2 regions of the Bradyrhizobium sp. CCGUVB1N3 genome follow, and region 1 is predicted to be linked to the other one. Evidence: predicted binding sites of a transcription regulator. Region 1 holds the regulator's gene; the other holds the start of a gene.

The links. Region 1 encodes LexA, which represses DNA repair genes until DNA is damaged. Its sites were predicted from a motif close to TGTTCNNNNTGTGTTCNG; they were not measured.
Region 2: the regulator LexA is predicted to act here: its motif matches at 10,448-10,465, upstream of NLM33_RS16755 (PA0069 family radical SAM protein).

The regions. Positions count from the first base shown of each region.
Region 1 covers NZ_JANADR010000001.1:1,629,277-1,641,208, reverse strand. The annotation lists gene NLM33_RS07770 (ComEC/Rec2 family competence protein) at 1-502, shown strand, start outside; gene NLM33_RS07765 (hypothetical protein) at 511-948, opposite strand; gene NLM33_RS07760 (hypothetical protein) at 1,161-1,367, opposite strand; gene lexA (transcriptional repressor LexA) at 1,536-2,234, opposite strand; gene glp (gephyrin-like molybdotransferase Glp) at 2,410-3,621, opposite strand; gene NLM33_RS07745 (hypothetical protein) at 3,848-4,024, shown strand; gene NLM33_RS07740 (hypothetical protein) at 4,126-4,359, opposite strand; gene NLM33_RS07735 (HAD-IA family hydrolase) at 4,499-5,128, opposite strand; gene NLM33_RS07730 (alpha-hydroxy acid oxidase) at 5,138-6,271, opposite strand; gene NLM33_RS07725 (S41 family peptidase) at 6,566-7,903, shown strand; gene NLM33_RS07720 (EAL domain-containing protein) at 8,037-10,757, opposite strand; gene NLM33_RS07715 (Flp family type IVb pilin) at 11,077-11,241, shown strand; gene NLM33_RS07710 (MFS transporter) at 11,222-11,932, opposite strand, start outside.
Region 2 covers NZ_JANADR010000001.1:3,533,330-3,545,261, reverse strand. The annotation lists gene NLM33_RS16805 (neutral zinc metallopeptidase) at 1-193, shown strand, start outside; gene moaB (molybdenum cofactor biosynthesis protein B) at 355-918, shown strand; gene NLM33_RS16795 (helix-turn-helix domain-containing GNAT family N-acetyltransferase) at 1,055-2,023, opposite strand; gene NLM33_RS16790 (glycosyl transferase) at 2,098-2,673, opposite strand; gene NLM33_RS16785 (RMD1 family protein) at 3,034-3,873, shown strand; gene NLM33_RS16780 (outer membrane protein) at 4,032-4,892, opposite strand; gene NLM33_RS16775 (hypothetical protein) at 4,977-6,176, opposite strand; gene NLM33_RS16770 (hypothetical protein) at 6,429-6,713, opposite strand; gene NLM33_RS16765 (adenylate/guanylate cyclase domain-containing protein) at 6,952-7,803, shown strand; gene NLM33_RS16760 (phosphoketolase) at 7,867-10,269, opposite strand; gene NLM33_RS16755 (PA0069 family radical SAM protein) at 10,487-11,650, shown strand; gene NLM33_RS16750 (ribonuclease HII) at 11,731-11,932, shown strand, end outside.

The DNA.
Region 1 (11,932 bases):
CGTCGCGGTGCGAGGCAAGGATGGCCAACTGCACCTGATCCGAACCGGCAAGGACAATTTTCTTCTCAAGGAGTGGCTTGCAGCCGATGCCGATTCGCGCAGCGCGACCGATACCTCGCTCGCCGACGGCGTCTCATGCGACGAGGGCGGTTGCGTGACGCCGCTCGCCGATGGTCGTCTTGTCGCGCTGTCGCTGCGCGTCGATGCGCTGGCCGATGATTGCAGCCGTGCCGCGTTGGTGGTGACGGCGAAGCCGGCAGCAACCGATTGCGCGGCGATGGTCGTGGATCGCGAGCGTCTGAAGACGCAAGGCGCGCTCGTGCTGTCGCGCAGTGGCGACGGTTTCACGCTGCAAACGGTGAAAGCAAGAGGCGCAAACCGCCCCTGGTCGCCGGCTGGGGCCGGCGATAGCGATTTCGAGCTCAGCCTCGCACCGCGGCCGGCTACTCCACGCAGCAAAGACGCTACGCCGTCGGAGGCCGACCTGCAGGCCGAGGACTAGAAGACGCGTCAGCCGATCGGCAGGCGTGTCGTGGGCGTTTGGGTCGTGTGCTGCTCGACGGCGGGCTGCTCTATCTTCTCGCCGAGCGGCTGCGTTACCGGCAGTTGCAGAACCGTGGCACGCTGGCCTTCGACGAGCTGCGTCACCAGCACGTAGTTGCCGTCGGGGAATTCGATCGCATCATGATGACGATCGGGAATGTGCGGATCGACCTTGCCGAACTTGCCGACGCGCGAGTTGACGGTGCGCGTCCAGATCCAGCGATTGTCGTAGCGGACGTTGTCGGCGAAGGCGAGCTCGGTGCCGGGCAGAAGGCAGACGGCAACCGAGAGATCACGCTCCGACGCAAATCCACGCGTCGAGGTGCCGCGGAAGGTTGTCGTGACGATCGTCTCGCCGACTTGAGCGGGGCGGGTCGCAACGGCATGCAGGCTGTAGTCACACATCGGAGTGCTCCTCATGCGAGATAGCAGGTCCGCGCCCCCCGGAGGCGCAGGCCTCTATCAGAGTGGAAGCCTCCGAGTGTATCGCGTTTGTGGGCAAATCTGCGGCTCGTCTGCGCGTTGCCCGATCACTTTATCTTTCCCGGCTAACGAGGAACAAAGCCTCCCGCCGTGACTCTATCTTGGTTCACACCATTCACTCACGCGAGCTTTCATCAGCGGCCGGCGGGAGCCGAGTACCCCGAATAGGGCCAGCTCGCCTGCGCCGCAGGTGCGATCGCATTGTTGGCATTGCGGAATGGCGCACTGGTCGCTACCTGCTCCGTCTTGCGAACGGGATGGTGGTGTTGCGCTGCGTCGCTTGCGGATGCCGATCCCGCGATCAAGGCCGCCGTGATCACGCTCAAAATCATCTGTCGCATGGGTTTTTCCTCTGCATCGTGCACAGCGCTCTCGCGCCTGCGATGCTTGAGGATCTAGCTCCGCGCAGGTGTGGGGATAATCGCACCCGAAGTGAAAACACTATCCCGCCGGAGCGGACAATCCGTCCGCCCGTGTTGCTGCGCGATAGCCGGCGATCTGCCGGGCCATCAGTACTTCCGGTACAGCCCGATCAGCTTGCCCTGAATCTTCACCCGGTTCGGCGGCAGGATGCGCACCTCATAGGCGGTGTTGGCGGGCTCCAGCGCGATCGACGCACCGCGCCGGCGGAAGCGCTTGAGCGTCGCTTCCTCGTCGTCGATCAGCGCCACCACGATATCGCCGGTATCAGCGGTCTCGTTGCGCTGGATCAGCGCCATGTCGCCATCCAGGATGCCGGCGTCGACCATCGAATCGCCGCGCACCTCGAGCGCGTAGTGCTCGCCGGAGCCGAGCATGTCCGGAGGCACGCTGATGGTGTGGCTGCGGGTCTGCAATGCCTCGATTGGCGTGCCGGCCGCGATCCGTCCCATCACGGGCACGGCGACCGGACGCTCGCCGTCATCAACCGGAGCGCTTGCGCCCCGCACCTTGCCGAGATTGCCTTCGATGACGCTGGGCGTGAAGCCGCGGCGGCCTGCGCCTGCGGCCTGAAGCTCGGGCAGCTTGATGACCTCGATGGCGCGCGCGCGGTTGGGCAGGCGGCGGATGAAGCCGCGCTCTTCCAGCGCGGTGATCAGGCGGTGGATGCCCGACTTCGAGCGCAGATCGAGCGCGTCCTTCATCTCGTCGAAGGAGGGCGGCACGCCGCTTTCCTTGAGGCGCTCACTGATGAACCGCAGAAGCTCGTATTGTTTGCGCGTTAACATCTCGACCAAATCCCCCGGTTGATGTCGTTCGATTCCGAGACGTCAGATTCAGCAGAAGCCGCTAGATGCTCGAAACAAATCATGAACGGACACTATATGTTCGATATGTGTTCCGCAACCACTTAATTTTTGGTGAACGCGGCGAAGTTCGCGCCACGCGCGAATCAGATCGCACTTACAAGGGTAGCCGCAACACCTCGCAAGGCGTGCCTGCGTCCGCCTTCGGCGCAAACGGCGCGCGCACGAGAAGTGCCTGTGCGGCAGCAAGATTCGCAAGCAGCGAGGAGTCCTGGTGGTTGACGGGAACGGCGACGAGCGTGCCGTCCTCGCGCTCCTCGAGCCGGGCGCGCAGATAGTCCTCGCGGACGTCGTTGGGCCCGACGTCGCGCCCGAGCACGGCGCGCTCGCGACGGTGATGAACGCGCGAGCGGCCAGCAAGCGCGCGAATCAACGGCACCATGAACAGGAAGCCGCAGACATAGGACGAGACCGGATTGCCGGGCAGGCCGATCACCCGCATCGCGCCGAGACGGCCGTGCATCATCGGCTTGCCGGGCCGCATCGCGATCTTCCAGAACGCCATTTCGAAGCCTTCGGCCTGGAGCGCCGGCCGGACCAGATCGTGGTCGCCGACCGAGGCTCCGCCGGTCGTGATCAGGATGTCGGCACCGCTTTCGCGGGCCCGGCGGATGCCGGCGGTGGTCGCCGCAACGGTATCGGCGGCAATGCCGAGATCGACCGTTTCGGCGCCCTCGGCCCGCGCCAGCGCATGCAGGGCGTAGCCGTTGGAAAAGACGATCTGGCCCATGCCGGGCGTGGAGCCGGGCATGACGAGCTCATCGCCCGTCGCGAGAATCGCGACCCTGGGCCGGCGGCGGACGGCAAGCTCCGGATGGTTCATGCCGGCGGCAAGCGACAAGTCGCGTTCGGTGAGCCTGCTTCCCTTCCTCAGGAGCACGTCGCCCTCGCGGAAATCGACGCCGGCGGGGCGGATGTGCCGTCCGGCAATCGCGGCCTCCTTGATCGCGACGTGCTTGCCGTCAGCGACCGTGTCCTCCTGGATCACCACCGCATCCGCGCCATCGGGCACCACGCCGCCCGTGAAGATCCGCACTGCCTCTCCCGCGCCGACCGTTCCCGCAAACGGCCGCCCGGCCGCGACCTCGCCGATCACGGTGAGCTCTGCGCCCACCTTCGCCGCATCGGCCGCACGCACCGCATAGCCATCCATGGCCGACATTGCCTGTGGCGGCTGCGTCCGCCGCGCCGCGACATCGCGGGCCAGCACGCGATGGTAGGCTGCATCCAGCGCGACCATCTCGTCCGCCACGGGCTCGACGCCCGCGAGCACCGCAGCGAGCGCGTCGGAAACCGGCATCAGGGCCACGGGCTGAACTCCTGCTGGGCAAATCGAACGAGAGAGTTGCGTTGCGTTCTAGCCGAGAGCAGGCGTCGTGGCAAAAGGGGGATTGCGAAGGTGGAGATGAATTATCTCTCGCGGAGAAGGCCGCCGGGATGCCCATTGGGACAATATCGCGCCGTCCTGCTTCCGGCTCAGAGTTGCTGCGCGCCACCGCACGCAGGCGCGTCAGGAGACGTCCGGGAGAACGCTGATGGCAGAGACTTCAAAGCTGTCGGTCGAGAAGGCGCTCGAGAAGCTGCGCGGCGATGAGCCGCCGAAGTCGAGGAGCGCAAAGCTTGACGAGGAGATCGAAGCGCTCAAGGAGAAGACGAGCCGCATGCGCGCGCAACGGCAGCGTCTCGATCGGCCTCAACCCAAGCGCAGTTGAATGCGCCTAGCGCGGTCGCCGCGCGATCGTCTCGAAGACGAGAAAGACCGGAATGACGGTGGCCAGACAGGCCACGGCGACGACTAGGCTCACGGCTAGCATCAGGTGGCTCCCGTTTCATTGTCCGGATCGACGTCGGGCGCCTTCAGGCTGTGATCCATCTCGGGCAACGGGTCGCCCTGCGACTTCAGATCCGCCGCCTTGCTGACCAGCTTGGCGGAGAGCTGCGAGTTCGACGTCGACTTGGCGAATTTGAGAAGGATCGAGGCTTGCTTGTTGAAGTAGGTCTTGCCCAACACGATCACGCGTCCGTTGTAGAGAAACCCAACGGCCATATGACTCCCGACGCGCTGATCCGTTCCGGGAACTCTGTACAAAAATGCACAGAGCGAGTTGGTTCCATAATTCACTTGAAAAGTTCCAGGAGTGGGCCGGAACCAGATGCCGAGCGGCCGCAGCAAAGCGGCCGTGCTCTCAGAGTCCCAGTGCCTTCAGCGCCTCGCCGACGTCGCGAGGCGACGTCACGTGAACCGCGGTCAGCCCTCGCGCCCGCGCGCCTTCGACGTTTTCCGCGAGATCGTCGAAGAACTCGATTCGCTTCGCCGGCACGCCGATCGCGGCGACGACATGGTCGAAGGCTTCCGCGTCGGGTTTGCGTAGGCCGATGCTGGAGGACAGATAAAGCTCGCGGAAATGACCGAGCAAATCGGCGTACTCCTTCGAAAAATATTTCACGTGCGGCCGGTTGGTGTTGGAGAAGGCGTAGAGCGGCACGTGCTTCGCAGCGCGCGGCAACAGGTTTGCGATGCCGGGCATCTCGCCCGCGAAGATCGCATTCCACCCCTCCAGGAACTGCGCGTCGGAAATCTCGATCCCGAGCGAGCGCCGCAGCGAGTCGAAATAGGCCTCGTCGCTGATCTTGCCCATCTCATGCAGCCGATAGGCTTCGCTGTCCCGCACGTAGCGCGCGATGATGGCCTGCGGTTCGCAGCCGGCATGTCCCGCCCAGCAGGTGATCGCCTTGGAGAAGTCGATGTCGAGCACCACGCGACCGAGATCGAACAGAAGCGCATCCGCGCTGCCGGGAGAGAGAAGGGAGGTCATTGCATCCTTTCAGTAGCGATATGGCTCGATATCCAGCAGCGGAAACGCGCTGAATACGCTTGGCGCGTTGGTGGCGGTCGCCGGATGCAGGCAGGATGTGTTCACCTCGGCAAACGAGGCGGCCCCGAGCAGCCCGAGACAGCGCAGCACTTCGTCTTCCAGCAGCTCCAGCATCCGCGTGATGCCGGCTTCGCCGGCCGCAGCCAGCGCCCAGCATTGCAGGCGCCCGATGCCGACGAGGTCCGCGCCCATGGCGATCGCCTTGACGATATCGGTGCCGCGGCAGAAGCCGCCGTCGACCATGATCTTCGCACGTCCCTTCACGGCATCGACGATCTCCGGCAGCACATGCATGGCGCCGCGGCCATGATCGAGCTGGCGACCGCCATGGTTGGAGACGTAGATCCACTCGACGCCGTGATCGAGCGCGATCAGCGCGTCCTCGGCCGTCGCGATGCCCTTGATGACGAGCGGAATCTTGAACTTGTCCTTGACCAGCTTCACCGTCCGCCACTCCAGGCCCTTCTGGTAGTCGCCGCCGGTGGCGCGCAGCCGGCTCTCGCGCACATAGCGCTTGGCGATGTCACGTTCGCGGCGGCTGTAATGGGCGGTGTCGACGGTCAGGCAGAACGCGGCGTAGGTGTTTTTCACCGCGCGGGCGACGACATCCTCGACGAAGGCGTCGTCGCCGCGGACATAGAGCTGGTAGAAGCGTAGCGCATCGGGAGCCGCTTCCGCGGTCTTCTCGAGGCCCGGGTCCGACACCGAGCTCAGCATATGCGCCGCGCCGAAGGTGCCGGCGCCGCGCGCGACCGAGGCCGCGCCGTGCGGATCGAAGATCTCGAGCGCGCCGACCGGGGCCAGCACGACCGGAAGGCGCATCTTGCGGCCGAATTGCACGACGGAACCATCGACGTTGCGCATGTCGCGCAGCACGCGCGGGCGGAAGGCGATCTCGTCCAGCGCCATGCGGTTGCGGCGCATCGTGGTCTCGGTCTCGGCGGCGCCGACGATATAGTCCCAGGCGTTCTGGTTAAGGTTGGAGCGAGCCTTACGGATGAATTCGTGCAGGTTCTGGAACGGCTCGTCGCTGGCGCCAAGTTCGACGTTTCGTTGAGGCCGGATGCGGGGTGCTTCGTTCATTGTTATCCTCCCGAGAATTTGAAGCCTTGTTCCATCGCCTATCCGGTTCGGCCCGCCAAAACCATCCCAAAATCGCATAGCTTGAACGCGTGGCCGGACGGGGCCGATTCCCGCCTGGCGCAAACCGGCCTGCGAACGTTGCCAAAAGTTTAGGCCGGGACGAAGGGATTTTTGCCGGATGCCCGCCGACGTGGCGGACCGGCCTTGAAGAAACCAGAATGGTATTGTGAGAAACGGGCTGGATCGCCATTTGCATGGCGCCTCCCAACCGCCAGCAAAAAGGCTAATCAATCCATGCGGAAAACCCTGCTGTTCCCCCTCGGCGCGCTGACCGGCGCGTGTCTGACTCTGCTGGCGACCTCTCCGCAAGGCGGACAATGGGTGGCAAGGGCGGCGGCGGGCGCGGACGATGCCTATTCGCAACTGAACCTGTTCGGCGAGGTCTTCGAGCGGGTCAAGGCGAGCTACGTCGAGAAGCCCGACAACGCCAAGCTGATCGAGGGCGCCATCAACGGCATGGTGACCTCGCTCGATCCGCATTCGCGCTACATGAACGACAAGGCCTGGACCGAGATGCAGGAGACCACCTCCGGCGAGTTCGGCGGGCTCGGCATCGAGGTCACGATGGAGGAGGGCCTCGTCAAGGTCGTGTCGCCCATCGACGACACGCCGGCCTCCAAGGCCGGCCTCCTGTCCGGCGACCTCATCAGCAAGATCGACGGCGAGGCGGTAATGGGCATGACGCTCGAGCAGGCCGTCAACAAGATGAAGGGTCCGGTCGATACCAAGACCAAGCTCACCATCGTGCGCAAGGGCGCCGACGCGCCGCTCGACGTCGCGATCACGCGCGAGATCATCCATGTGCGCCCGGTCCGGTTCCATGCCGAGGGCGGCGATATCGGCTATATCCGCGTCACCTCGTTCAACGAACAGACCACCGACGGCTTGCGCAAGGCGATTGCGTCGATCTCCAAGGAGATCCCGCAGGAGAAGCTCGCAGGCTACGTCGTCGATCTCCGCAACAATCCGGGTGGGCTGCTCGACCAGGCAGTCTCGGTGTCGAGCGCCTTCCTCGCCCGCGGCGAGGTGGTGTCGACCCGCGGCCGGAACCCGGAGGAGACCCAGCGCTTCAGCGCGCATGGCGGCGACCTCACCAAGGGCAAGCCGCTGGTGGTGCTGATCAACGGCGGCTCGGCGTCCGCGTCCGAGATCGTGGCCGGCGCGCTGCATGACCACAAGCGCGCCACGCTGATCGGCACGCGCTCGTTCGGCAAGGGCTCGGTTCAGACGATCATCCCGCTCGGCACCGGCAGCGGCGCGTTGGCGCTGACCACCGCGCGCTACTACACGCCGTCGGGCCGCTCGATCCAGGCGCAGGGCATCGCGCCCGACATCGAGATCCTCCAGGACGTCCCGCCGGAGCTGAAGGGCCGTGTCGACACGATGGCCGAAGCCCAGATGCGCGGCCATCTCTCGGCCGCCGACGGCAGCGAGCAGACCGGCTCGCAATCCTACGTGCCGCCGGAAGAGAAGGACGACAAGGCGCTGCACGCCGCCTTTGACTTCCTGCACGGCGTGACCGTGAATGCGGCGGCCGCGAAGCCGGCACAAAAGGCGGCGGTGCCGAACTAAGGCGGTAAGCCGAGATGCGGTAGGGTGGGCAAAGGAGCGTCAGCGACGTGCCCACCGCTTCCGTATCCGCGGCGAGACACGAGGTGGGCACGCTTCGCTTTGCCCACCCGAACTACAACGCAAGGCCTCGCACCTAGCCCGCTTCGCGGCGACGGCTTTCGTGGCCGCTCCTCTGGGCAAGACGGCGGCGGTGGAGCGTGAACAGCTCCTGCACCTTGTCGGCCGGCTTCGCCGCGCTGAACAGATAGCCCTGCATCTCGCTACAGCCGAGCGAGCGGAGCAGGCGCTGCTGCTCCTCGGTTTCCACGCCCTCCGCGGTCGTGGTCATGCGGCGCGCGGCGGCGAGGCCGACCACGGCCTGCACGATGCTGGAGGAGCCGTCGGGTCCTGCAATGTCCTCGACGAAGCAGCGGTCGATCTTGATCTTGTCGAACGGGAAGCGGTGCAGGTAGCTCAGCGACGAGTAGCCGGTGCCGAAATCATCCAGCGCGATGCGCACGCCGATAGCGTGCAGCTGATGCAGGATGGCGAGCGCGGTGTCGTCGTCGCGGATCAGCACGGCCTCGGTGATCTCGAGCTCGAGCCGGCTTGCCGGCAGGTTGGAGGCGGCGAGCGCCGCCATGATCTTCAGCGCCAGCGTGCCGCTCTTGAACTGCACGGGCGAGACGTTGACCGCAACGCGGATGTCATCCGGCCAGGTCGCAGCATCCCGGCAGGCCCTCGCGAGCACCCACTCGCCGATCTCGTTGATGAGGCCCGTGTCCTCCGCGATCGGGATGAATTCGGCGGGCGAAACCATGCCGCGCTCCGGATGGCGCCAGCGCACCAGCGCCTCGCAGCCCGTGATGGTGTCGTCCTTCAGGCTGAGGCAGGGCTGGTAGAACACTTCGAGCCCGCCATGGGCGATGGCATGCCGAAGATCGGTCTCGAGCTGCCGCCGCTCGCGCACCTTTGCATCCATCTCCGGCTCGAAGAAGCGATAGGTGCGGCGGCCGGCGGCCTTTGCGGCGTACATCGCCAGATCCGCATTCTTCAGGATCTGGTCGAGCTCGGTGCCATGGTCCGGCGCCAGCGCAATGCCGATCGAAGCGTCGGTGGCGAGATGGTGGCCCATGCAGTCGAACGGTTCACGGATGGCGGCGAACACCCGCGCCACGAGATCGGTGACGTGGTCGGGCGAGGTCACGGCGCTCTGCACGATCGCGAATTCGTCGCCGCCGAGGCGGGCGACGAATTCGGTCTCGCCGGCGCAGCGGTTCAGATGGGCGGCGATGGATTTCAGCAGCTCGTCGCCGACGAGATGGCCGAGCGCATCGTTGACGCCCTTGAATTCGTCGATGTCGATGTAATGCACGGCGATCTGCTCGCCGCCGGCGATCGCACCCAATGCGTCCCGCAGATGCTCGTGGAACATGGTGCGGTTGGGCAGGTCGGTGAGCGCATCGTAATGCGCAAGATGCGTGATGCGCTCCTCGGTGCGCCGGCGCTCGGTGATGTCCTCATGCGTCGCGACCCATCCGCCGTCGGCGAGCGGCTCGTTGACGATCTGGATCGAACGGCCGTCCGAGGTGTCGACGACCATGGAGTTGCGCAGGTGGATGTCGCGCAGCACACGTGCGGCATAGCGGTTGACATCGCCGGTGAATGACCCGGTCGCCTTGCGATGCGCGATGATGTCGTGGAAGCTGCAACCGGGTTTCACGACGCCGGCCGACAACCCATACATTTCCAGATAGCGCTGGTTGCAGACCACCAGCCTTCGCGAGTCGTCGAACAGCAGAAGCCCCTGGGTCATGTTGTTGACCGCGCGGTCGAGCCGCTGCTTCTCCAGCGTGAGACGCTCCCGTGAACGGCGGTGCTGTGCGGACAGCTTGCGAACCACGGCAATCAGCAGCCCGGCGATGGCGAGAGCCGAGGCGATGGCGATCGAGACCAGGAAACCGATCTGCTCGCGCCAGTCCGCAAGCGCTGCCGCCCGTGTGTTGGTCGCGACCATCACGATCGGGAAGTGGGGCAGGGCGTGTGACGAGATCAGGCGGTCCTCGCCGTCGACCGTGCTCGTGAAGCGGCCGGTGAAGTGATCGATGTCGAATATCCGCTGGGCCTCTGGCCCGTTCCTGAAGTTCCGCCCCATTGCGTCGTCGACATGGGGGTAGCGGGCGAGCAGCGTGCCGTCGCGGTGAAGCATCGAGATCGTCGCGCCCTCGCCGAGCGCGACGGAGGCAAAGAATTTCTCGAAACTGGCGGGCTCGATGCCGCGCCCGACCACGCCAAGGAACTCGCCATTCGGGCCTGTGACCTTGCGGATGATCAGGATCGTCCACATGCCCGAGACGCGGCTGTTCACGGGTTCGACCACCACGTCCGGCGCGCGGGGGTCGGACTTGACGGTCCGGAAATAGGCGCGGTCGGCGACATTGACCTTCGGTGGAGGCCAGGCGAGCGAGGAATTGATCAGTTCGCCGTCGGCATCGAAGATGTTGACGCCGCCGACATAGGACAGCGCCTCCATCTTGGAGCGAAGCATCCGATGCACATCCTGCGCGGACAGGCGCCTGCGGTAGTCCTCGACGCTCGCGATGCCGCTTGCGCGCATGTTCGCGATCAGGTCCTTCTGGATGACCTCGAAATCCTGAAGCTGCTGGTCGAAATGGTGGGCGAGGAGCAGCGCAGTGTTGTCGAGCTCGCGCGCACTGTTGCGAAGCGCCCGTTCGCGGAAGTTCTGGGCCATCAGCGTCGCGCCGATCGCGATCGCCGCAATCAGCAGCATGCCGCCCACCACCAGCCAGCGGATCGGTCCGCTGCGGATCATTGCCGCTTGATCGAGGAGGCGACTGCCGAATCCCGTCATGATCTGAAACGCTGCCGTGCACACGCCAGGATCAGTTCTTGAGCCCGGAAACACCCGTCGGTTTACGGGAACGATGTGGAGGCCGCGTTAGGAAGCGCGGTTAATGGAGGGTAAATCGGATATGGACTTCATGACGTGCGTTGCGATGAGCGGGCCAGCACTTATTGCCGGTGTCGTGCATATGACCGGTCATTCTTGCCGGCTGCGCCTGCCGTCGACGAAAAGTTAACCATCTAACGTGCTGGCGACGCTCACGCGGGCTCTGGCACGCGATTTGCGAGTGGTTCCGTCATCCCACGGGAGAGGACAGGATAACAGGATCATGAAGACGACATTGCAGCAGTTCATTGCCGACGAGTCCGGGGCCACTGCGATCGAATACGGACTGATCGCCGCCGGCATCGCGCTTGCCATCATCACGGTCGTCAATGGGCTCGGCAGCAAGCTCAACAGCAAGTTCGGATCGATCAGCTCTTCGCTTCGCTGACCGTTCGCGTTCCGCTCCACAACAGGGGCGCCGCCACGATCAGCGCCGCGACGACGTTCGCAGCGGCGCTGATCAGGATCGGCAGTGTGTAGCTGTGCGTGGCGTCGTAGGCGAAGCCTGCGGCGCTCGGCCCGATCAGCGTGCCGAACGCGACGCTGGTGTAGAGAATGCCGATGATGCCGCTGACGTTGCGCCCGCCGAAATGGTCCATCACCACGGCGGGGAGCACCGCGACCCAACCGCCGTAGAACACGCCATAGACGAAGGCGAAGCCGGCGAGCGCGAAGGCGCTCGCGGAGATCGCCCAGATCGCCATGGCGAGTGCCATGCCGAGCAGGACCATGATCAGCGACCGGTCGCGGCCGATCCGGTCGGCAAGCCCGCCGAGCAGGAAGCGCCCGGCGGTGCTGCCGACGCCGATCGTGCCAAGCAGCAGCACGGCGGACGTGCTCGCAACGCCGTGATCGCGTGCGTAGGGCACCAGATGCACGAATGGAACGAAGGCTCCGAACGAGCAGACGAGGCACGACAGATAGAGGCCGGCGAACCGGGCCGAGCGTACGGCCTCCAGCACCGGGGTGCCTGCGCCCTTGATCGCGCGTGCGGCCTCAGGCGGGTCGCCGTCCGGGCCGAGGCCGCGATCGCGCGGATCGTTCTCGAGCAGCAATGAGATCCCGCCGCCCAGCACGAT
Region 2 (11,932 bases), 1.9 Mb from region 1:
GGGCGACATCGACGCGGCGCTGACCACGGCGAGCGCGATCGGCGACGACACGTTGCAACGCCAGGCCACGGGGCGCGTGGTGCCTGATTCCTTCACCCACGGTTCGGCCGAGCAGCGCAAGCGCTGGTTCATGACCGGCTATCAGCAAGGCACGGTGCAGGCCTGCAACACCTTCGGGAACGGGTCGTTGTAGTCACGAATCTCGTGCCCCGGACGCTGCGCAGCATGAAATGCTGCGCTGCTGAGCCGGGGCCCACAATGCCGGCCCCTCAGAGGTCTCTCGGACATGGGTCCCGGCTCTGCGGCGCATCGCTGGCGCGCTGCACCGCGTCCGGGACACGAGAGGAAAGCGCAATGTCCTCCATCGATGAGACAAAACAATTCATCCCGCTCAACATCGCGGTGCTGACGGTGTCCGACACGCGCGCGCTCCCCGACGACAAATCCGGTCAGACGCTGGCGGACAGGATCCTTGCTGCCGGCCATCATCTGGCCGCGCGCGAGATCGTCACCGATGATGTCGAGGCGATCCGCGCCGTCATCCGCCGCTGGATTGCGGATGCCGGCGTCGACGTCGTCGTCACCACCGGCGGCACCGGCTTCACCGGACGCGACGTCACGCCGGAGGCGATCGAGCCCTTGTTCGAGAAGCGGATGGACGGCTTCTCGATCGCGTTTCACATGATGAGCCACGCCAAGATCGGTACGTCGACGATCCAGAGCCGTGCCACCGCTGGCGTTGCCGGCGCGACCTACATCTTCTGCCTTCCGGGTTCGCCCGGCGCCTGCCGCGACGGCTGGGACGGCATCCTCGCCGCCCAACTCGACTATCGCACGCGCCCCTGCAACTTCGTCGAGATCATGCCGCGGCTCGACGAGCATTTGCGCAGACCGAAAGCGCAAGGCGCGACGGTCTAACTCGTCCGCCGCAGCGAACACCACACCGCGCGCCACAGGTCGCGGCATGCTTCCGCGCGCAGCCGGCGGGCGCGGCGTTTGTAGAGATCGACGAGCTCTGCCGTGACGCGGCGCGAAAGCTCGTGCCGCGCGCGCATCAGAGGTCGCGCTCCCAGGTCTCGCCGATCAGGTTCTGGCCGAAGCTGCGATGCGGCTCGCTCGCCACCAGCTTGAAGCCGGCGTCCTGATAGATCTTGCGCGCGCCGACCAGAATGCTTTGCGTCCACAACGTCATCCGCCGATAGCCGCAGGCGCGCGCGAAGGAGACGCATTCGGCGACCAGCCGCTGGCCGAGGCCGCGGCCGCGCGCGGTGGGATCGAGCAGCAGGAGGCGCAGCTTGGCGACGTCGTCGCTGGCCTTCACCAGGAACACAGAGCCGACCGGGCGCCCCTCGATGTCGGCGATCCAGCAGCGCTCGCGCGAGGCGTCGTAAGAGGTCATGTATTTTGCGACGATCTCCGCGACGAGCGCCTCGAAGCCTGCATCAAAACCATATTCGCTCGCATAGAGCGCGCCGTGGCTCTGCACCACCCAGCCCATGTCACCGGGGCGCGGATCGCGCAGGGATGCGGGCGGCGGCTCCGCGCGCGCCATGCCGAGCAGCTTCTCGACCGCGTCCATCGCGCCGGTCAGCCGCCTGCGATCGGCTTCGTTGAGCGGCCGCAGCATCGCGGCGACGTCTTCCTGTGAGGAGCGTTCGAGCTTTGCAAAGGCCTGCCGGCCCTTCGCCGTCAGGCTGAGCTGATATTGCCGCCGATCGGTTGCGAGCGGCTTGCGCGCGATCAGGCCGGCCTCGTCGAAATTCTGCACGATGCGGCTGAGATAGCCGGGGTCGAGCCCGAGCTCGATGCCGATCTCCTTGGCCGAAAGCGCCTCGCAATGGGCGAGCTCATAAAGCACGCGCGCTTCGCTGAGCGAGAAGGGCGTCTTCAGCAATTGCTGATCGAGCACGCCGAGCTTGCGGGTGTAGAAGCGGTTGAAGGCACGAACCGCCTCCACCTGATCGTCGGGGACCCGTCGGGCCGAAACGCCCGAGGGCGCGCTTGATGACAGACTGGATGACATATCAGACGACATGGGGCACCTCCGATACTTGCCATTGTCAATCAATTATTTGACTTTGGCAAGTATCTTCTGGATCACGCCATGCTGACGATCTTGCTCCGCAACAGCGTCCGGGACGAGCGGCCGAGCCGCCGTAGCAGCCGCGCCTCGGAGCGGCGGGCCTGGGGCGGGTAGCCGCCGATCCGGTCGTAATGATCGCGCGCGATCAGGAGCCCCTGATCGCCAAAGGGCCCCACGATCTTGCGCGCCACGAGGCGGATGATGTCGCGCAGGCCGGTATCGGCGTAGGGCGAGCGCGCGTAGCGGAACACGGCCGCGCGGTCGCGTCCGCTGGCCGAGACAATCTGGATGAACTGCGTGGTCTCTTCGATCCAGCCGGTCTCGAGCACGGCGCCGGCATGCAGGAACATCAGCCAGGGCGAACGCGCCTGCAGCGCACCGGCGGCAAGCGCCGCGCCCTGCGAGGAGCCTTCGTAGCCGATGAAGCGGCAGCCCGCGACGTCGGCGACGCGCTCGATCACGCCGTTACGCGTGCCGTCGACGAGCAGAACTTCCTTGATCAGGCCGGCAGCAGCACCCGGGACCAGCGCGGCCAGAGTTGCGACCGTGGGCTGCTCGACGCCTTCCGTCGGTATGATGACGCTCAACATGATTGAGGCTTCGATTGTCTCAAGCTGCGGGAAAAGCGCAATTGTTATAGCGTATAACCGTGCCGTGGTGCCGGACGCAACGATTTGCCGGCGCGTTGGTGCTCGCGGTGTCGCGGGATGGTAAACCGTGCAGCCGGCCGCAGCCAAGCCCGTCGCACGCAGGCCGTATTATTGCGTAATATTTCGGCAGCCGCGCGCGGGCCCTGACCGCATGCAACCTGATTTCACTGCGGAGATTGTCGGGGCAGTACGACTGACTACATCCCTGCAAGAGTGGCCGCCCTTGCCGCGTGCGGCCTTCGAGTCTGGACGAGCAAACATGCAAACGGGTGATCTGATCTGTCCAAGCAGGATGTTCGCGTGAACGTCGATCAACTCGCTGTTGGCTCGACCGCAACATCACCCCGGCAGGACGCCGCGCCGGCCTTGCGGATCCGCGCCGTGATGCTGGGCGACCGCATCAATGCGGCGGGCCTCGAGATCGGAGCGCTGGTGTCGTCGACGCCGGTCGCGTTCCGCGTCCATGCCGGACTCGCCGTGATCTTCCGCTACGGCGTCGTGGTGCTGATCGGGCTGCTGCCGTCGGAGGAGAAGGTGTTGATCGACACCTTGAAGCCACGCGTGCTCGGCGAGTTCAGCCCGTATGAAGAGGAAACCGCGCAGGCGCAGCTCTGCAACGATGAAAACGCCGAAGTGATCCAGCCGGGTGGACCGATCTGCCTCAGCAAATTTTCCGAGGACCGTCTGCTTCTCATCGCGGATGCGCTTGCGAAGAGCACGGCGCTCGCCCGCGACGAGCGCCGCGTTGCTGCCGTCTTCGACGTTATCGAGCCGTTTGCGCGCGAACTTGCTCAGCGCGGCCGCACGCCGCGCCGCCGCAAGGGAATCCTGCAACTGATCGGCAACGCGCTGCTGGTGCAGCAGCGCGTCGCAGGCCGTGTCGCCGTCGCGGAGAAGCCCGACGTGCTCTGGGAGAAACCCGGGCTCGACCGCCTCTATTCGCGGCTCGAGGACGAGTATGAATTGAAGGAGCGTCTCGATACGCTCGAGCGCAAGCTTGCCGCGATTTCCGGGACCGCAAACGCGCTGACCGATATCATCGACACGCAGCGTTCACTGCGCCTCGAAGTGGCTGTGGTGGTGCTGATCGTGATCGAGGTCGTGATCGGCTGCATCCAGATATTCGCCGGCACTCACTGAGCCGCGGCCGCCGAGGGATCACGCCAAGCTGAGGAGCTGTTCACCTCTCCCGGCCCGGGAGAGATGGTCGTCAGGCCGTCGATCTCACTTGATCGCTCTAGCTTCCGGATGCGCCGGTGATGGGCGTGGCTTTAAGAAAGGATCGAAGTTTGGAGAACTCAGTACTTTGCAACGACGGGCCCACCGAACTTGTACGCTATTCCGACCATTCCGATGTGCGTATTGAGTTTCAAGCTCGTGGCTAACGTTACATTTGAAACACCAGGGGATACCAGCGACAGCGAATTGTTCCACGTTCCGAAGTCCGAGTAACGATACTCGGCGCGAAGCATCCAGTTTGCGAAGATTCTCGCGTCGACGCCGACTCCGACCGTCCAGCCAGTTCGGGTGGAGCTGTTCGTCGCCGTCGTAAAAATGGGGATTGCAGTTGGTCCGCAAACAGGATCAGTCTGGCTGGTTTGGCAGGTTGCCGAATTGGAGAAGTTTTGGAACGCAATACCGCCGGTCCCATAGAGCAGAACATTGGGCGTTACCAGATATCCGAGCCGACCCCGCACATCCGCATCCCATCTAGCTCTTACACTCGATACATCGGCTCCGGGTCCCGGGACACCCAAGATGCACGTGATCGTGCAGCCGGGCACCCCGACCGTCGTGACGGTGCCGTTGAAATACCCGGCATCGAGGACAATGCCTGCAACCCACTGAGGCGCGAATTGATAGTCGTATCCGGCAAAGCCGCCAAAGCGACCACTTGAGGTGCTAAAGCGCCTAGGCGAACTAGCGTCTACCGTTGGGGGAGGAATTACAAAGCCCGGTGCGACAACGCCAACCGAGTTGGTCGTCCAATCGGCGTTGGCCTGCTCGCCGCCAAGCGAGACTCCGACATAAAAGCCCGTCCAACTCAAAACGGCTGCTTCGGGCGCTTGATATCGAGGGGATTTCACAGCCAGGTCGGCCGCGGATGCACCCATCGCGCTGACCGCGAGAGCGGACACCGCCAAAGCAAGTTTCTTCATGAAAAGCCCCGAGAACTCGCCAAAACGGACCAAAGTTTAAACGGGTTCATCGTGGGCGGATGTAACGTTCAAGCCACAGTCGAACTATTTCGGTCGCCGTCGCGTCGCCTGGGCGACACCCTGAAACATCGGCCAAGAGCCGACTAAGCCACCGGCAGAGCCACCAAAGGCGCTTCTGACCCTGAGCCGACGTGTGCGGCGTTCGATACTATCAAATGCTCGCTTTGCAAGTTCCCTTATCCTGTAGAAAACCAGCCATGCCTGGTCATACGACCAACCCCTTCTTTGGAAGAGAAATCTGGATTCCTCTTTTGTGAGGTGGAGTATCTTCTCGTTGACAAAAATTCTGTGCGGAGTTTGGGTGACGTCGCTCCTTTCAACGGGAAAAATTTCGGCATCATAAACCAGGCCATGCATCTCTGCGAAGATCATGGCTTCGATGACCAATATATCCATGCAGAATTTCTTGTATTTATCATCGTGGCCAAATTTCCTGCTTTCCGGATGATATTTTCTGGTCGCCAACCATGCGTAGATGGTTTTCGAATCAAACAGGAAAACTGCCGCAGCTTCTAGGCCGTCTTTATCCTTTGCTGCGAGCGTGAGGGCCTTCTGACGGTGGATACCATTCTCGATGAGTGTTTCCGCAATGCCTAGCGGGGAATAGCTCTGCACGCCTTTACCAATAAGATTGCTTTCGTAGAACTTACAAAAATCAGACGCTGAGATGGTTTCTATCTTTGCTCGTTCTATTGTTGCTCGGTATCGGGTCCTTCCGTCCTTTGAGATGGTTTTCAGTACATTGTCTTTGGCGTTCGCATACGCGTCAGCACGCTCATAACGTTGTTTGCTGGGTGATCGGATGTACCTGGGCATTTTGATACATTCAAACCCGGCTTTGATGAGCGCGTCGCGAATGATGCCGGAACCGTCATCCAGGATGAATTGGCAATAAGCCGTCGATCCAGGAAGCTGTTTTATGATATCGGCGACCGCATCTCGCTTCTCTCCATCACTCATCTGTTTATCGAGAAAGACGAATGAGCTGAGGCGCCTCCAGCGATCTAGACTCGTCACTTTTGAAAAAAGGCCCATGACCTTCGTTTGGCCGTACGGAAAAACACATACTAGCTTGCCGGCCTTATTGAATGCTTTGGCTGCGCGGTATTCCTTCCTGTACACGGCGTGTAAGAACCAAGGCTGAGAAAAGGCCGGCATCTCCTCAGGTTGGGCGCTCGCGGAAACTTCGAACACGCGACGTGTAATATTCTCGGATTGAAGCATCTTCTCTGGCAATTGAGGATTTAAGAAAGGCGATCTCCCAGGTCTCTAGTCGACATTGGCCAGATCCCAGCTCCGACGGCCGGCAATGAGGGGGGCGCTTGCGAGCGCATTTTTGCCGGCTGCGGCCCATCGAGGACTTGACCGATTCACACTAGTGCCGAGCGCGCTGGAAGATGAGTGCGCAAGGGGATTACCCAAATGGAGGCCCGCTCTATCTTGATCGGGTTGGGGGTTCAGCAGCCGAGCCAAATCTCAGGTACCCGCGTCACAAGCGTCCGCGCATGTGCGGTGACCCATGGCAGCGACCCGACGTGCGCCACCGATCAGCCCCGCAATTCCCGCAGGCGTGATTCCGATCGCGCGACTTTCGATCGCAAGGTCCGTCGCCGACCGTTCGGGCGCCTCGGCGTGCTGCCGCGCAGCTTGCAGCGCACTCAGGCGCACCTTGACGCGATCGTTGGCAGCGAGCCCTTCCGCCACCAGTGACGGCAACAGGATGTCGCCTTGTCCGAGCTCTGCGATGATCTGGGATTTCATGGACGACCTGCCCAACGACGAGACGATTTCGTCATGCCACGCGGCTGCGCAGTCTTGCGCCGGATCATTCATGTAGATGTCACATTCCGCGGGCGGCTTTGACCGCGGCAAGTCAACAGCGCCATTCGGGACTGGAGGCGACATCGCGGGCTTGGCCCGATAGGAAATGGCTTGGGAACCGCTGTCGCGCCAGACGATGCCTGGTGCATTTGGCGGTCAGTGAGATACCATATGGTCGATGACCGACGACAAGGTGAAACGGCGGCTGACGACTGTCCTGTGCGCGGACGTGCACGGCTATTCTCGCCTGATGGGAGCAGACGAAGCGGGAACGCTGGAGATGCTGCGCCGCTGCCGCACTGCCATTGCAGGATTGGTGGAGCGCCACGACGGGCGGATTGTGAATACTTGGGGCGATGCCGTGATCGCCGAGTTCGCCAGCGTGGTCGAGGCCGTGCAATGCGCGGTCGAGATTCAGCAGGAAGTTTCCAGTCAGAATTCGGCTCCACCTCGCGCGCCCCAGATGCGGTTTCGCATCGGCGTCAATCTAGGTGATGTGATGGTGGATGGTTCCGATATTTTTGGCGACGGGGTCAACATCGCGGCGCGGCTGCAAGAACTCGCCGAGCCCGGTGACGTCATGGTCTCGGCTTCCGTCTACGATCAGGTGCACAACAAACTATCTGTTGGGTTTGACTGTCTCGGCCAGCAACAGATGAAGAACGTGGCCCCCGTAACCACCTATCGGGTGACCGTGGGCGGCGGGGCCGTTGGGCGAGATAGTGGAAGCCCTGCTCCTCAGGTCGGAGCAGCTGCAGGCTCGGAAGCTGGCGCTCAAACGATTCGCGGCCGATACGAGCCGTCCAACTGGATGAGCTCCATCGCGGATCGGTGGGCGATCCTGCCTCGTCCCATTGCAGCAATCCTCACAGTTTCGGGCTTTCTGATTCTGATCAACGTTTTCACCGGTCTGCACAGAATCTGGTTTCATTGGCCAGTCGCAGCACTGCTCTTCATTGCCGTCCTGCGGACGCTCCGGCATGGACCTGCGTCGGACAGGAATGAGGAGCGCCGAAGGACTCGGGACTGAGCGGCTTGGCCCTCTGGGGAGAGGTGTCCCCAAGATGGCCAATCGTCTTAATCGCATCGCGCTTTAAGCCCGCGTCGATCCGCCTGCGCTGTTCGGCCACATCCAGTTGCGGATCTCTGGCATATCCTCGCCGTGCTCGCGCACGTAGCGCGAATGTTCGAGCAACCTGTCGCGGAACTGCTGCTTGACGTGCGCGGCTTTCGTCGCGAGCCCGGGCACGCGCTCGATCGCCTCGATCGCGAGATGATAGCGGTCGAGCTCGTTGAGCACGACCATGTCGAACGGCGTGGTGGTCGTGCCTTCCTCGGCAAAGCCGCGCACATGCATGCCGGCATGGTTGGCGCGGCTGTAGGTGAGGCGGTGAATGAGATAGGGATAGCCGTGATAGGCGAAGATCACGGGCTTGTTGCGCGTGAACAGCGAGTCGAAATCGCGGTCGCTCAACCCGTGCGGATGCTGCTCCTTCGATTGCAGCGTCATGAGATCGACGACGTTGACGACGCGGATCTTCAGGTCGGGCAGCGCCTTGCGCAAGAGATCGACCGCGGCGAGCGTCTCCACCGTGGGCACGTCGCCGGCGCAGGCCATCACGACGTCGGGCTCGCCGTCGGCGCTTTCCGTGCCGGCCCAGGTCCAGATGCCGATGCCGGCGTCGCAATGCGTCGCCGCGTCCTGCATGGAGAGCCATTGCGGCGCGGGCTGCTTGCCGGCGATGATGACGTTGATGCGGTCATAGGTGCGCAGGCAGTGATCGGCGACCCACAGCAGCGTGTTGGCGTCCGGCGGGAAATAGACGCGGACGATGTCGGCCTTCTTGTTGGTGACGAGGTCGACGAAGCCGGGATCCTGATGGCTGAAGCCGTTATGGTCCTGGCGCCAGACATGCGAGGTCAGGAGATAATTGAGCGAGGCGATCGGCCGCCGCCACGTCAGCTCGCGCGAGACCTTCAGCCATTTGGCGTGCTGGTTGAACATGGAGTCGACGATGTGGATGAAGGCCTCGTAGCAGGAGAAGAAGCCGTGGCGTCCGGTGAGGAGATAGCCTTCGAGCCAGCCCTGGCAGAGATGTTCGCTCAAGACCTCCATGACGCGGCCGCCCTGGGCGAGGTGCACATCGTAGGGTTCGGTCGGCTCCATCCAGACCCGTTCGGTCGCCTCGAACACGGCGTCGAGCCGGTTCGACGCGGTCTCGTCCGGACCCATGATGCGGAAGTTGCGCGCATCCGCGTTCAGCCTGACCACGTCGCGCAGGAATTTGCCGAGCTCGCGCGTCGCTTCCGCGACCGTCTTGCCCGGCTCTTTCACCTCGACGGCGAAGCTGCGGAAATCGGGCAGCTTCAACTCGCGCTTCAACAGCCCGCCATTGCCGTGCGGATTTGCGCCCATGCGGCGAGCGCCGGTCGGAGCCAAGGCCTGCAACTCGCGAACAAGCGTGCCGCTACGGTCGAACAGCTCCTCCGGCGCATAGCTCCTCATCCAATCTTCGAGCACTTTGAGATGCGCCGGATTTTCGCGGCAATTGGCGACCGGCACCTGATGGGCGCGCCAGAAACCCTCGACCTTCAGCCCGTCGACCTCCTTGGGGCCGGTCCAGCCCTTCGGTGAGCGCAGCACGATCATCGGCCAGCGCGGTCGCTCGATCGTGGCCTTTGTTTCGCGCGCATGTTGCTGGATGGAGCGGATGCTGGCGAGCGCCACGTCCAGCGCGTCCGCCATGATCCGGTGCATCGCTTTGGGATCGTCGCCTTCGACGAATAGCGGCTCGTGGCCCAGCCCTCGGAAGAGGTCACGGATCTCCTCGTCGCGCATGCGCCCGAGCACGGTGGGGTTGGCGATCTTGTAGCCGTTGAGATGCAGGATCGGCAGCACCGCGCCGTCATGCGCGGGATTCAAAAACTTGTTCGAATGCCAGGACGCCGCGAGCGGCCCAGTTTCGGCTTCGCCGTCACCGACGACGCAGGCGACAATCAGGTCGGGATTGTCGAGCGCGGCGCCATAGGCATGGACCAGCGCGTAGCCGAGCTCGCCGCCTTCATGGATCGAGCCCGGCGTCTCAGGCGCCGCGTGGCTCGGAATGCCACCGGGGAAGGAGAACTGCCTGAACAGCTTGCGCAATCCGTCCGTGTCGCGCCCGATGTTCGGATAGATCTCGCTGTAGCTGCCTTCGAGATAGGTGTTGGCGACCATGCCCGGGCCGCCATGGCCGGGGCCGCAGACATAGAGAACGCTGAGATCGAGCGTGCGGATCGCGCGGTTGAGATGGGCATAGATGAAGTTCAGCCCCGGCGTCGTGCCCCAATGGCCGAGCAGGCGCGGCTTGATGTGCTCGGGGCGGAGCGGCTCGCGCAGCAGCGGATTGTCCAAAAGGTAGATTTGCCCGACGGACAAATAGTTTGCGGCTCGCCAGTAGCGATCGAGCAGGTCGAGGTCGCCTGCGCTCGTGCGCGCTTGTTGTTGGCTTGTCATGATCATGCTGACCCTGTTGCGTCGACCGTCACCAACCCGGTCCCCCTGCGATCGATCCGTTTCTAGCGCTCGGCATCAAACCGCACTGCGGCCGGCAACCTTTGCGGGAGGTCAAACTTCCGCGCGCGAAGTTTGGGCGGCTACTTTGCATGGGGTTGTTTTCCGGTTTTTATGTTCGTGTTCTTGATTTGTTCCATTCGCGTGCTATCTTGGCTTCATGAGTCGAGCATCCTCTCATGCCCTCAGGCACCCGCCGGTCACGGCGCCCTCCGAGCCGGCGGGTGCGCCTTCCGCGTTTCCTGAGCTTGCCGTCGCGATCGACAGCGAGCGCAGGCGCGGGCGGGGCGCCCAGTCCAACGCCAGCGGCCGCTATGAGGCCGAGGCGCGCGTCGCCTTCGATGACGGCTGGCAGAGCCTGGAGGAACTGCCGCCATTCAAGACCACCGTCGCGGTCGACACCTCGCGCAAGGTGATCACCCGCAACGACTCGCCCGACATCGGCTTTGACCGGTCGATCAATCCCTACCGCGGCTGCGAGCACGGCTGCGTCTACTGCTTCGCGCGGCCGACCCACGCCTATCTCGGCCTCTCACCGGGGCTCGACTTCGAGTCGAAGCTGTTCGCCAAGCCCGAGGCGCCGGCGCTGCTGGAGAAGGAACTCGCCGCGACCGGCTACGAGCCGCGGATGATCGCGATCGGCACCAACACCGATCCCTATCAGCCGATCGAGCGCGAGCGGAAGATCATGCGCGGTATCCTGGAGGTGCTGGAGCGCGCGGGCCATCCCGTCGGCATCGTGACGAAATCGGCACTGGTGACGCGCGACATCGACATCCTGTCGCGCATGGCCAAGCGCAACCTTGCCAAGGTCGCGATCTCGGTGACGACGCTCGATCCAAAGCTGGCGCGCACGATGGAACCGCGCGCCTCGACGCCGCCGAAGCGGCTTGAGGCGCTGAAGCAACTCGGCGAGGCCGGTATCCCGACCACCGTGATGGTCGCTCCCGTGATCCCCGCGCTGAACGATTCCGAGATCGAGCGCATTTTGGACGCGGCCGCGCATGCCGGCGTCAAGGAAGCGTCTTACGTGCTGCTGCGGCTGCCGCTGGAGGTCCGGGACCTCTTCCGCGAATGGCTGATGGCGAACTATCCAGACCGCTACCGCCACGTCTTCACGCTAATCCGAGACATGCGCGGCGGGCGTGACTACGACTCGCAATGGGGCGAGCGGATGAAGGGCACGGGTCCGATGGCATGGACCATCGGCCGCCGCTTCGAGATCGCCTGCGAGCGGCTCGGCCTGAACAAGCGCCGCTCCAAGCTGACCACGGACCATTTCGCCAAGCCGAAGCGCGGCGGCGAGCAGCTGAGCTTGTTCTGAGGAAGACGCGGGCCTGAATAGTGGGAATTGTCTGAGGTTCCCGGTTGCGCGGCCGGGCTCGCATGCGCACGATCCCGGCCATGATTCGGGATAAATCCGCCGAGAAAACAGACAGGAAGCCGGCCAAGGCCGTGCCGAAAAAGGCCGCCAGGACGGACGGGACGAAGGCCGCCAAGGGCGTCATCAAGCCGCCGAGTTTTCGCCGCGAGCGCGCGCTGATCAAGCGCGGCGTCTGGCCGGTTGCCGGCTGCGACGAGGCGGGGCGGGGGCCGCTGGCCGGGC